2 regions of the Streptomyces sp. NPDC007025 genome follow, and region 2 is predicted to be linked to the other one. Evidence: riboswitches for the same ligand, from Rfam matches in the RefSeq annotation. Region 2 holds a riboswitch; the other holds the start of a gene.

Region 1 (5,744 bases), on a different contig from region 2:
GGCGGACGGTCTGTCCTGGGAGCTGAGATACCGATGGCCATATCTGCAGGCTAGCGGCCTGGCCTGCAGAGCGGCTCGACACCGGGGCGATAAGAGGGGATCTGTCCGTTTCCCGGATGGCCGAGGTCCACCTGTTGGACAGTCCCGCCCCCCGTGCTAAGCGGCCGGTGCGGTCACGACGCCGGGGGACGGGCATCCGCGGCTGCCGCCTCCCGCAGCCGCGCGGCCAGCGAGGCGGCCGCTGCCCCGGGATCATCGGCCTCGGTGAGTGCCCGGACCACCACCACCCTGCGGGCCCCGGCGTCCAGCACCTGGTCGAGATTGCCCGCATCGATGCCGCCGATGGCGAACCACGGCCGAGACGTCGGATCTGCGGCGGTACGGGCGGCGGTGTGACGGACGAGATCCAGCCCCGGTGCGGGGCGGCCCGGCTTGGTGGGGGTCGGCCAGCACGGCCCGGTGCAGAAGTAGTCGACGCCCGGCTCGACCAGCGCCGCGTCCGCCTCGGCGGGGCTGTGCGTGGAGCGGCCGATCAGCACCTCGTCGCCGAGCAGGGCGCGGGCCGCGGGCACCGGCAGATCACCCTGGCCGAGATGGAGCACCTGGGAGGCGGCGGCGTGGGCCACGTCCGCACGGTCGTTCACGGCCAGCAGGGCCCCGTGCCGGCGGCAGGCCTCGGCGAACACGTCGAGCTGCGCCAGTTCCTCGGCCGCCTCCAGCCGCTTGTCCCGGAGCTGGACGATGTCCACACCGCCCGCCAGGACGGCGTCCAGGAACGCGGGCAGGTCGCCCTGCGCCTCGCGTGCGTCGGTGCACAGGTAGAGCCGCGCCTCCGCGAGCCGCTCACGGGCGGGAGCGGACCCCCGGGACGCCGCGGGCGGGGTGGCGGTGCTGCGGGACGAGCTGGACGTACGGGACATGGCGGTGTTCGGTTCCCCCCGGGAGGGGGTGCGTGGACCCCGGGGGGATCCACGCACCCGGTGCTGTCGGTGTGCTGGTGCGCCGCCGCGGGCGGCGGGATCAGACGGCGAGTGCCTGCGCCCGTCGCTTGACCTCGGTGCCCCGGTTCTCCCGCAGCGCCGTCACCGGCGAGCCGGGCAGCGACTCGTCCTCGGTGAACAGCCATTCGAGCATCTCTTCGTCGCTGAAGCCGTCGTCCCGCAGCAGAGTGATGGTGCCCGCCAGGCCCTTCACGATCCGGCCCTCGCCCACGAAGGCGGCCGGAACCTGCAGCACCCGGTTCCCGGACTCCGCCTCCCGCCGCACCGCGAGCAGTTGGCCTTCCTTCACGAGCTGCCGCACCCGGGTCACCTCGACGCCGAGCATCTCGGCGACATCGGGGAGGGCGAGCCAGGCGGGGACGAGCGCGTCGGTCTTTGCGTCAATCTCGGTCACGGGTTCCAGACTGCCATCCGAAACCGGTGGTCACTACCGCGCGGCCTTCTTCAGGGCCACGGCCGCGTCGCCCAGCACGGCCCGGTCCACGGCTGTGCCCTGCTGAATCAGCTTCCGGCCCTGCGCGAGATCGCGCGGACGGCCGACGGCCAGCAGCGCGGTCGGCCGCTCGCCGCGCAGCCAGCACACGCTCCAGGCGGGGTCCCGCGGCGAGCCGCGCCACACCAGCTCGTCGCCGGGGGCGTGGTGGCCGACGTACTGCACGAAGCGGCCGAACTGCTCGGACCAGAAGTAGGGCACCGGATCGTAGGCGACGCTCTCCGGCTCGCCGTCGGCGTGCCCCTCGGCGAGCAGGTTCGCCGCGACCGTACGGGGGCCCTGGAGCGCGTTGTCCCAGTGGTGGATCAGCAGCCGCTCCCCGTAGCGGGCCGAGGGGAACGAGGCGCAGTCCCCCACCGCGTAGCAGCCGGAGGCCGAGCTGCGCAGCCGCGCGTCGGCCAGCACGGAGCCGTCCGGCCCGAGCGCCACCCCGGAGCCGGCCAGCCATCCGGTAGCGGGCCGGGCCCCGATCCCGACCAGGACCGCGTCCGCCGGCAGCCGCGTCCCGTCGGCGAGCAGCACCCCGCCGCGCTCGACCGCGGCGACGGCGGCGCCGGTGCGCAGTACCGCCCCGGCCTCCGCGTACCAGTCCCGCATCGGCGCGGAGACCTCGGCCGGGAGCGCGCCCGGCAGCGGTGCGGCGGCGGTCTCCACCACGGTGACCTCGCAGCCCCATTCGCGGGCCACCGTGGCGAACTCCGCGCCGATCCACCCGGCGCCGACCACCACGACCCTGCCGCGGGAGGCCAGCACCGGCCGCAGCCGCCGCGCGTCGTCCAGGGTGCGCAGCACATGGACACCGGGCACGCCCTCGCTCCCGGGCAGGGTGCGAGGCTCGGCGCCGGTGGCCAGCACCAGCCGGTCGTAGTGGACCGGGCCCGCGTCGGTGACCAGCAGCCGCTCGCCGGGGCGCAGCCCGGTGGCGGTCCGGCCCAGTTCCAGCTCGATCCCCAGCGCCGCGAAGTCGATGTCGAAGAGCGGCACCTCCGCCTCCTCGCCCCTGCCGAGCAGCACGGCCTTGGACAGCGGGGGCCGGTCGTAGGGCGGGTGCGGTTCGGCCCCGAGGAGCCGCACGGAGCCGGGCCAGCCCTGTTCGCGGAGCTGCACGGCGGTCTGCACACCCGCCATACCGGTGCCCACGACCACGACCCGCTGCTGGTTCTGACTGTCGCTCACATCGCTCACTGTATGCCGGTCGACTCCCGGAGCCATCGGCCACCGGACGGAGACGGCCTCCGGTGGCGGTCGTAGGTCATGTCTGCAAAGCCCCGTCTGCCCGGTGGGCGGACGACGCTCCTTCGAGCCCTCCCCAGGGCCGCCCGCCGCGGGGCCCCGGCGCGCCTTACCGGCGCCGCACGCACCGCAGTAGGGTGGGCCGCGGTAGTCATGAATACGCGGGAGCCCGGACGCACCGGGCTGAGAGGGAGGCTGCGGCGGCCTCCGACCGTCCGAACCTGATCCGGGTCATTCCGGCGAAGGGAGCAGCGGCAGCCCCATGCGCGGCACAGGAAACGGCACAGGAAACGGCACCGAAACCGGTACCCACGCGGCGAGCCCCGACGTGCTCGTCCTCGGCGGCGGCCTGATCGGCCTGGTGACGGCCTGGCGGGCCGCACAGCGCGGCCTTGCGGTCACCGTGGCCGACCCCGGACCGGGCGGCGGCGCCGCGCGGGTGGCGGCGGGCATGCTGGCAGCCGTCACCGAACTGCACTACGGCGAGGAGACCCTGCTGGACCTCAACCTCGCCTCGGCGGCACGCTACCCCGAGTTCGTCGCCGAACTGGAGGACGCCGCCGGCCTGGACACCGGCTACCGGGCCTGCGGCACCCTCGCGGTCGCGCTCGACGCCGACGACCGCGCCCACCTGCGCGAGCTGCATGCGCTCCAGCAGCGGTGCGGGCTGGAGTCGCAGTGGCTGACCGGCCGCGAGTGCCGCCGCCTGGAGCCGATGCTGGCGCCCTCGGTGCGCGGCGGAGCCCGGGTGGACGGCGACCACCAGATCGACCCCCGGCGACTTGCCGCCGCGCTGCTGCGGGCCTGCGAGCGCGCGGGAGTCGCCTTCCGGCGCTCCGGCGCGGTGCGGTTGCTGCACCGGCGGGACCGCGCCGCGGGGGCGGCGCTGGCGGACGGCACCGAGCTGCGCGCGGAGCAGACGGTGCTCGCGCTGGGCGCCCGCAGCGGCACCCTGGAGGGCCTGCCCCCGTGGGTGGCGCCCCCGGTGCGCCCGGTGAAGGGGCAGGTGCTGCGGCTGCGGATGCCCGGCGGCTCGGCCGGCCCCTTCCTCTCCCGCACGGTCCGCGCGGTGGTACGCGGCGGCGCTCTCTACCTGGTGCCGCGCGCGGACGGCGAACTGGTGGTCGGCGCCACCAGTGAGGAACTGGGCTGGGACACCACCGTCACCGCGGGCGGCGTCTACGAGCTGCTGCGGGACGCACACGAACTGGTGCCCGGCGTCACCGAGCTGCCACTGGCCGAGACCCGCGCCGGGCTGCGCCCCGGCTCCCCCGACAACGCGCCGCTGCTGGGGCCCACCGCGCTGCCCGGGCTCCACCTGGCCACCGGCCACTACCGGCACGGTGTCCTGCTCACCCCCGTCACCGGCGACGTGCTCGCCGAACTGCTGGCCACGGGCGAGCTGCCCGCACCGGCCCGGCCCTTCGCACCGCAGCGCTTCGCCTCCGCAGACTCCCGCGAGACCCAGGAGCAGCCCGTATGACCTCCGCCCCGACGACGACCGTCTCGGTCAACGGCGAGCCCCGCCGAGTGACCCCGGGTCTCACCCTCGACCGGCTCGTGGCCGATCTCACCGCCGCGCCGGGCGGGGTGGCCGCGGCGCTGAACGAGGACGTGATCCCCCGGGGCCGCTGGGCTCAGACCCCGCTCGGCGAGGGCGACCGCGTCGAGATCCTCACCGCAGTCCAAGGAGGCTGAGCCGGCCATGGCCGACGATCCGCTGACCATAGGCGACACCGCCTTCACCTCCCGGCTGATCATGGGGACCGGGGGCGCGCCCAGCCTGGACGTCCTGGAACGGGCGCTGCTGGCCTCCGGCACCGAGCTGACCACGGTCGCGATGCGGCGCCTGGACCCCTCGGTGGGCGGCTCCGTGCTGTCGGTGCTGAACAGGCACGGTATCCGGGTGCTGCCGAACACCGCCGGGTGCTACACGGCGGGTGAGGCGGTGCTCACCGCACGGCTCGCGCGGGAGGCGCTGGGCACCGACTGGGTGAAACTGGAGGTCATCGCCGACGAGCGCACCCTGCTGCCGGACCCGGTCGAGCTGCTGGAGGCCGCCGAGACGCTGGTGGACGACGGCTTCACGGTGCTGCCGTACACCAACGACGACCCGGTGCTGGCGCGGAAGCTGGAGGAGGCGGGCTGCGCGGCGATCATGCCGCTCGGCTCCCCCATCGGCTCCGGACTGGGCATTCGCAACCCGCACAACTTCCGGCTCATCACCGAGCGCGCGGGCGTGCCGGTGATCCTGGACGCGGGCGCCGGTACGGCCTCGGACGCGGCACTGGCCATGGAGTTGGGGTGCGCCGCGGTGATGCTGGCCTCGGCGGTGACCCGGGCCCAGGAGCCGGTGCTGATGGCGGAGGGCATGCGGCACGCGGTCGAGGCGGGGCGGCTCGCCTTCCGCGCGGGCCGCATCCCGCGCCGCCACTTCGCCGAGGCGTCCTCGCCCACCGAGGGCCTCGCGGCGCTGGACCCGGAGCGCCCGGACTTCGGCTGAGGGCCCCCGTCGCCGGGGCCGCAGCCGGGCCCCCGGGCACCGCCCCGGCGGCGCCGTTCGGCGGCGCCGCTCACCCCCGGGTGGGCGCCACGGAGTGTCACCGTTCGGCCCCAGAACAGCGGCAACCCGCAACCGCGCGACCCCGCCGCCGCACCTCCCTCGTAAACTCGGCGCAATGGACACCACCCTCCAGGACCCGTCGCCTGCCTACGGACGAGGAGACCCGTTGGTCGGACAGGTGCTCGACGGCCGGTACCGCGTCGAGGCCCGGGTGGCCATCGGCGGCATGGCGACCGTCTACCGCGCGGTGGACACCCGGCTGGACCGGGTGCTGGCCCTGAAGGTGATGCACACCTCCCTCTCCGCGGACGAGACGTTCGTGACCCGCTTCATCAGGGAGGCCAAGTCCGCGGCCCGGCTGGCGCACGCCAACGTGGTCGGGGTCTTCGACCAGGGCACCGACGGCACCTATGTCTATCTGGCGATGGAGTACGTGGAGGGCTGCACGCTCCGC
Region 2 (5,744 bases):
GGCGACCACCTCGCTCGTGGCTACCATCGTCACGTCGCTGCGCGCGATCGAGAACAGCAGCAGCAGCGGCAGCGCCGCTCCCGCGTAGGCCAGCACCAGGGTGTTGACGACGGACGCGATGTGATCGCGGCCGATCCGCATGGCGGCCCGGTAGATCCGGCGCCGACCGGCCCCGGGGTCGGCGTCCTTGAGTTCCCAGACGGCCGAGGTCTGGGTGACCGTCACGTCGTCGAGTACGCCGAGCGAGCCGATCAGCACCCCCGCCAGCAGCAGCCCCCGGATCTCGATACCGGGGTAGAGCCCGTGCACCAGACCGGTCTGGTCGTCGGTGTTGCCGGTCAGTCCGGCCCAGCCGATGAACAGCGAGCCCAGCAGCCCGATCAGCAGCAGCGACACCAGGGTGCCCAGCACCGCGACCGAGGTGCGGGCCGACAGGCCGTGGCACAGATACAGCGTGGCCAGCATGATGGCGCTCCCGCCGACCACCGCGACCACCAGCGGATTGGAACCCTGCAGTATCGCGGGCAGGATGAACAGCGTCAGCACGGCGAAGCTGATGACCAGTCCCACCAGCGCCAGCACTCCGCGCAGCCGCCCCACGAGTACCACCACGAGGGCGAAGAGGCCGGCCAGCAGCACCATCGGCAGATCGCGGGCGGTGTCGACGACGCTGTACTGGAGATCGCGCGGCGCCTTCGCGGCGTAGGCGACGACGACGCCCTGCCCCACGGAGTAGCTGCGGGTGGCGTCGGGCGGGACGACCTCGGTGAAGGTGTGCCCCTTGTCCTTGCCCTCGGTGATCTCGACGGTGGCCTTCCGGCACGGCTCGTGCGCCCCGCCCTCGCCGCCCTGTTCCCCGCCGCCCGGCCCGGAGGAACCGCCGCCGGAGGAGCCGGACGGCTGCCGGACGTTGGCCTTGCCGCAGTCCACCTCGGCCAGTTCCACGACCTTGGCGGTGAAGGTGGGCCGGTCGAAGCCGACCCCGGAATGGTCGTGCTGGTGTCCCGGAACGCCCCCTGGCCACAGCACCACCAGCCCGGCCAGCACGGCCGCCGCGAACGGCACCAGCACCGCCGCGATGACCTTCCGCAGCCGGCGGGAGACCGGCTCGGCGGGCCCGTGGCCGTGACTGTGCCCGTGGCCGTGGCTCTGCCCGTGGCCCCGGCCGTGGCTGGGCCCGTGGTCATGGGCGGGCGCATGGCCGGGTCCGGGACCGTGCCCGTGGGCACGGCCGGGTTCGGGTGCGGGGACGGCGGGGTCGGTGTGGGTCACCGCCCGATCATCGCAAGAACGGCCGGGCGGGGTGTTCAGTCCGGGCCGTGTGCCGTTAGCGTAGAGGCGCCTTTGCACATCGCGGGAGCTCCGAGCACGGGGCTGAGAGGGCGCTGACCTCCGTGGAAGGGACCACGGAACCGGCTGCGCCGACCGCCGAACCTGTTACCGGGTAATGCCGGCGTAGGGAGTGGGTCTCATGACCACGCAGGATGCACACGCGCGCGCCGAGAACGCCGAAGCGGCCGAGAACGCCGAAGCGGCCGGGAAAGCGCTCGGCTCGCACAAGGGATATCTGCAGGGGTCGCGCCCGGACATCCGGGTCCCCGTCCGACGGGTGCACCTCACCAACGGCCGGGACGTGACGCTCTATGACACGTCCGGGCCGTACACCGACCCCGAGATCGACACCGATGTGCGCCGCGGCCTGGCGCCGCTGCGCGAGAACTGGATCATCCAGAGGGGGGACACCGAGGAGTACGCGGGCCGTGAACTGCGGCCCGAGGACGACGGCCGCAAGCACACCAGCCCGCGCGGCGGAGTCGTCCGCGGCGGCGCCGACGATCTGGCGGGGCTCGACGCCGTCTTCCCGGGCCGCCCGCGCCAGCCGCGCCGCGGCCGGGACGGCGCGGCCGTCACCCAGCTCGGCTACGCGAAGCGGGGCGAGATCACCGCGGAGATGGAGTACGTCGCACTCCGCGAGAACCGCGGCCCCGAGTTCGTCCGGGACGAGATCGCCGCGGGGCGGGCCGTACTGCCCGCCAACGTGAACCACCCGGAGACCGAACCGATGATCATCGGGAAGAACTTCCTGGTGAAGGTGAACGCCAACATCGGCAACTCCGCCGTCACCTCCTCCATCGAGGAGGAGGTGGAGAAGATGACGTGGGCGACCCGGTGGGGCACCGACACCGTCATGGACCTCTCGACCGGCCGCAACATCCACACCACCCGCGAGTGGGTGCTGCGCAACTCCCCCGTCCCCATCGGCACGGTGCCGCTGTACCAGGCGCTGGAGAAGGTGGACGGCAAGGCCGAGGAGCTGTCCTGGGAGGTCTACAAGGACACCGTCGTCGAGCAGTGCGAGCAGGGCGTCGACTACATGACGGTGCACGCCGGGGTGCTGCTGCGCTATGTCCCGCTGACGGCGCGCCGCAAGACCGGCATCGTCTCCCGCGGCGGCTCGATCATGGCAGCGTGGTGTCTGGCGCACCACCGGGAGAGCTTCCTGTACGAGCACTTCAGCGAACTGTGCGAGATCCTGCGCTCCTACGACGTGACGTTCTCGCTCGGCGACGGGCTGCGGCCGGGGTCGATCGCGGACGCCAACGACACGGCGCAGATGGCCGAGTTGGACACGCTGGGCGAGCTCAACCGGATCGCCAAGGCGCACGACGTACAGACCATGATCGAGGGCCCCGGCCATGTGCCGATGCACAAGATCAAGGAGAATGTGGACCGCCAGCAGGAGGTCTGCGAGGAGGCCCCGTTCTACACGCTGGGTCCGCTGACGACGGACATCGCGCCCGCCTACGACCACATCACCAGCGGCATCGGCGCGGCGATGATCGGCTGGTGGGGCACCGCGATGCTCTGCTACGTCACGCCCAAGGAGCACCTGGGGCTGCCGGACCGGGACGACGTCAAGACGGGCGTGATCACCTACAAGATCGCCGCCCATGCCGCGGACGTGGCCAAGGGCCACCCGGGGGCGCAGGACTGGGACGACGCGCTCTCGGACGCCCGGTTCGAGTTCCGCTGGGAGGACCAGTTCAATCTGGCGCTCGACCCGGACACGGCCCGCTCGTTCCACGACGAGACGCTGCCGGCCGAACCGGCCAAGACCGCGCACTTCTGCTCCATGTGCGGCCCGAAGTTCTGCAGCATGAAGATCTCCCAGGAGATCCGCGAGCGGCACGGCGCGACGATGGAGGAGGTCGAGGCCGGGATGGCGGAGAAGTCCCGCGAGTTCGCAGAGGCGGGCAACCGGGTGTATCTGCCGATGGCCCCGTGAGGCCCGTGCACCGGTAGAGCGGGGGCGGGAGCCGCGAGGGCGGTTCGTGGCTCCCCCCTCCTGCCACGAACCGCCCGGCTCGACGCGCGCGGCGGCGCGGACGACAAGAGTAGTTGACTTAGCGTCAGTGTCCAATCACTTATGGATATGGACCTATTGCGTGATGTTCCGATCCAACACGCACAGTGAGGAAAACGGAGGGTTTGACGCGCCGTGATGCGGGCCAAATCTCCTGCATGTTCGTCGAACGCCCCGTGGTCAAGCGGACTGCCCGCGCCATCCTCCTCGCCACCGGGGAGGGTCCGGCGCCCGCCGTGGGACTGATCCTCATCAAACGCACCAAGCCCGGCCAGGAGCCGTACTGGATCACCCCGGGAGGCGGCGTCGAGCCCGGCGTGGACCGCACCGTCGAGGACGCCCTGCACCGCGAGGTGGCCGAGGAACTGGGCGCGGCGATCACCGATGTGGTGCCCGCCTTCGTCGACACGGTGAGTGACCCTGTGGAGACACCGGGTGGAGTGAAGGTACAGCACTTCTTCGTGTGCCGGCTCGTCTCACTCGACCCGCGCCTACGGCACGGACCCGAAGTGGAGGAGCCGCAAGGAGAGTACGAGATCGTACGGCTCCCCTTCACCCCGGAGGGCCTGAACTCCGTGGAGGTCGTCCCGCCGAGACTGCGGGCCTATCTCGCCGCGAACATCGAAGGGGTCCAGGCGCTGCTCGCACCCGACCTCCGCTGACCGACGCCGGGGCGCCGCCCGGACCCGCCGGGGCGCCGCCCGCGTGCGCACGCTAGCCGAACCAGCCCTGGAAGGCCGCGGGTTCCCGTGGTTCGCTCGGCTCCGCTTCCTGGCGGCCGCGCCGCTGCGCCTCCGCCAGCGCCCGCTCGGCCTCCAGCCGCCAGGCGGAGACGTCCCGGGCGTGCTCGGCGGACCCGGCGCTCCCCGAGCGGGCCGAGATGGCGGCCGAGACCGCGGAGGACGCGGAGGACGCGGAGGACGCGGAGGACGCGGCCGGCGCCGCCGCGGCGGCGCCCTCTCGCCGCCGCGGCAGCGGCGGGAGGGCGGCCGCCCGTGCGGCCGCGTCCTCCGGTACGGCGGTGGGTCCGGTACCGGGTGCCGGGGACGCCGGGGCGGTTGGTGCCTGCGGGGACAGCGGCGCCGAACCGCCGGACGGCGGCACCGGCGGGACGGCGGGTACGGCCGGGGCGGGGGCCGGGAGTCCCGACGCAGGGATGGAGGCCGAGGCGGGCGGGGAGGCCGACGCGGGCTGGGAGACCGACGCGGGTGAGGCCGTGGGAACCGGCGGTGCCGTGGGAACCGGCCCCGGCGACGGGGATTCCGCGGAGGCGGTCACCTCGCGCCGGCCCTCCCGGGCGTCCCGGGCGGCTCCGAAGAAGTCGCCGCCCTTGCGCTTGTAGTCGTCGGTGCCCCATTCGCGCGCCGCGCGGCGCGGGGCCTTCTGGAGGTGGGGGATGTGCTTGGCGCAATGTATGTACGCCTCCTCCACCTCGACCCGCACCCACAACAGGGCCCGCCGACCGGGTACCGGGTCCTGTGGCAGGTCCGGTACCGAGGGGCGCAGTTCCGCGTCGTCCAGCACCACGGCACGGCCGTTGATGTGCAGGCCGATCCGGGCGCGGAGGAAGTCGACGAGGAGCAGGCCCACATGCGGGTTCTCCCCGATGTTGCCGAGGCTGGCGTGGACGCCGTTGCCTCGGTACTCGGGAAACACCAGTGTCCGCTCGTCCAGCACGCGCAGGAACCCGGGCGGCCCGGCGCGGAAGCTGTTGTCGCACTCGCCGCGGCTGTCGGACGTGGCGAGGAAGAACATCTCCTGCTGCTGGGTGAACTCCCGCATCCGCTCGTTGAGGTGGTCGAGCACCTGGTCCTGGTAGAACCGCCCGGCGCGCTCCTGCGAACCGATCCGCTGCTGCAGCGCGTGCTCCCCGTCGCTGCCGGGCAGCCGCCGCGGCGGGCCGGGGTGCTGGTCGGCTCCGGGGCCCGCGCCCGCCGCATGCTCCGTGGAACCGTCGCCGTATCCGTTCGCGTCACTCAACGCCGCCACTCGTCCCTTTCCTCGACCGGCCGACCGGACGGCTGCCCCGCAACCGGCCCCGGACCACCCGCCCCGGGTGACCGGCTCCGGCAGCAGCCGCGATCCGAACACCCCACCACCTACGCCCCCTGTACGACCAGTTCGTCGAGGGAATCGTGCCGTATTCGGTGCGTCGGGATCCCGAGCCCGCGCAACGTCTCGACCCCGGTCCTGATCATTCCGGGCGGCCCGGAGAGGTATCCGTCGTATGCGGGCCAGGGGCCGTATCTGCGTACCGCGTCCGGGAGCTCGCCCGCGAGCGCCTCGGCGGCCGAGGCCGCGCCCGCCGCGACGACGGGGCGCACCGACAGCCACCGGTGGCGGTCCTGGAGGCGCAGCATCGTCTCCAGGTCGTAGAGGT

Evidence for each region. A riboswitch is a leader RNA that binds a small molecule or an ion and turns the genes downstream of it on or off. The one in region 2 is predicted to bind thiamine pyrophosphate.
Region 1: linked by a shared signal. The riboswitch ahead of thiO (glycine oxidase ThiO) and the one ahead of thiC (phosphomethylpyrimidine synthase ThiC) in region 2 are both predicted to bind thiamine pyrophosphate.

The regions. Positions count from the first base shown of each region.
Region 1 covers NZ_JBIAFT010000003.1:422,778-428,521, forward strand. Annotated here, with positions in the region: gene metF (methylenetetrahydrofolate reductase [NAD(P)H]) at 1-41, opposite strand, end outside; gene thiE (thiamine phosphate synthase) at 174-920, opposite strand; gene ACFYMO_RS08295 (Rv2175c family DNA-binding protein) at 1,021-1,395, opposite strand; gene ACFYMO_RS08300 (FAD-dependent oxidoreductase) at 1,429-2,622, opposite strand; TPP riboswitch at 2,879-2,992, shown strand; gene thiO (glycine oxidase ThiO) at 2,990-4,210, shown strand; gene thiS (sulfur carrier protein ThiS) at 4,207-4,425, shown strand; gene ACFYMO_RS08315 (thiazole synthase) at 4,433-5,230, shown strand; gene pknB (Stk1 family PASTA domain-containing Ser/Thr kinase) at 5,406-5,744, shown strand, end outside.
Region 2 covers NZ_JBIAFT010000005.1:302,827-308,570, reverse strand. Annotated here, with positions in the region: gene ACFYMO_RS12425 (YibE/F family protein) at 1-1,272, opposite strand, end outside; TPP riboswitch at 1,344-1,479, shown strand; gene thiC (phosphomethylpyrimidine synthase ThiC) at 1,472-3,286, shown strand; gene ACFYMO_RS12415 (NUDIX domain-containing protein) at 3,523-4,026, shown strand; gene ACFYMO_RS12410 (pyridoxamine 5'-phosphate oxidase family protein) at 4,079-5,353, opposite strand; gene ACFYMO_RS12405 (globin domain-containing protein) at 5,464-5,744, opposite strand, start outside.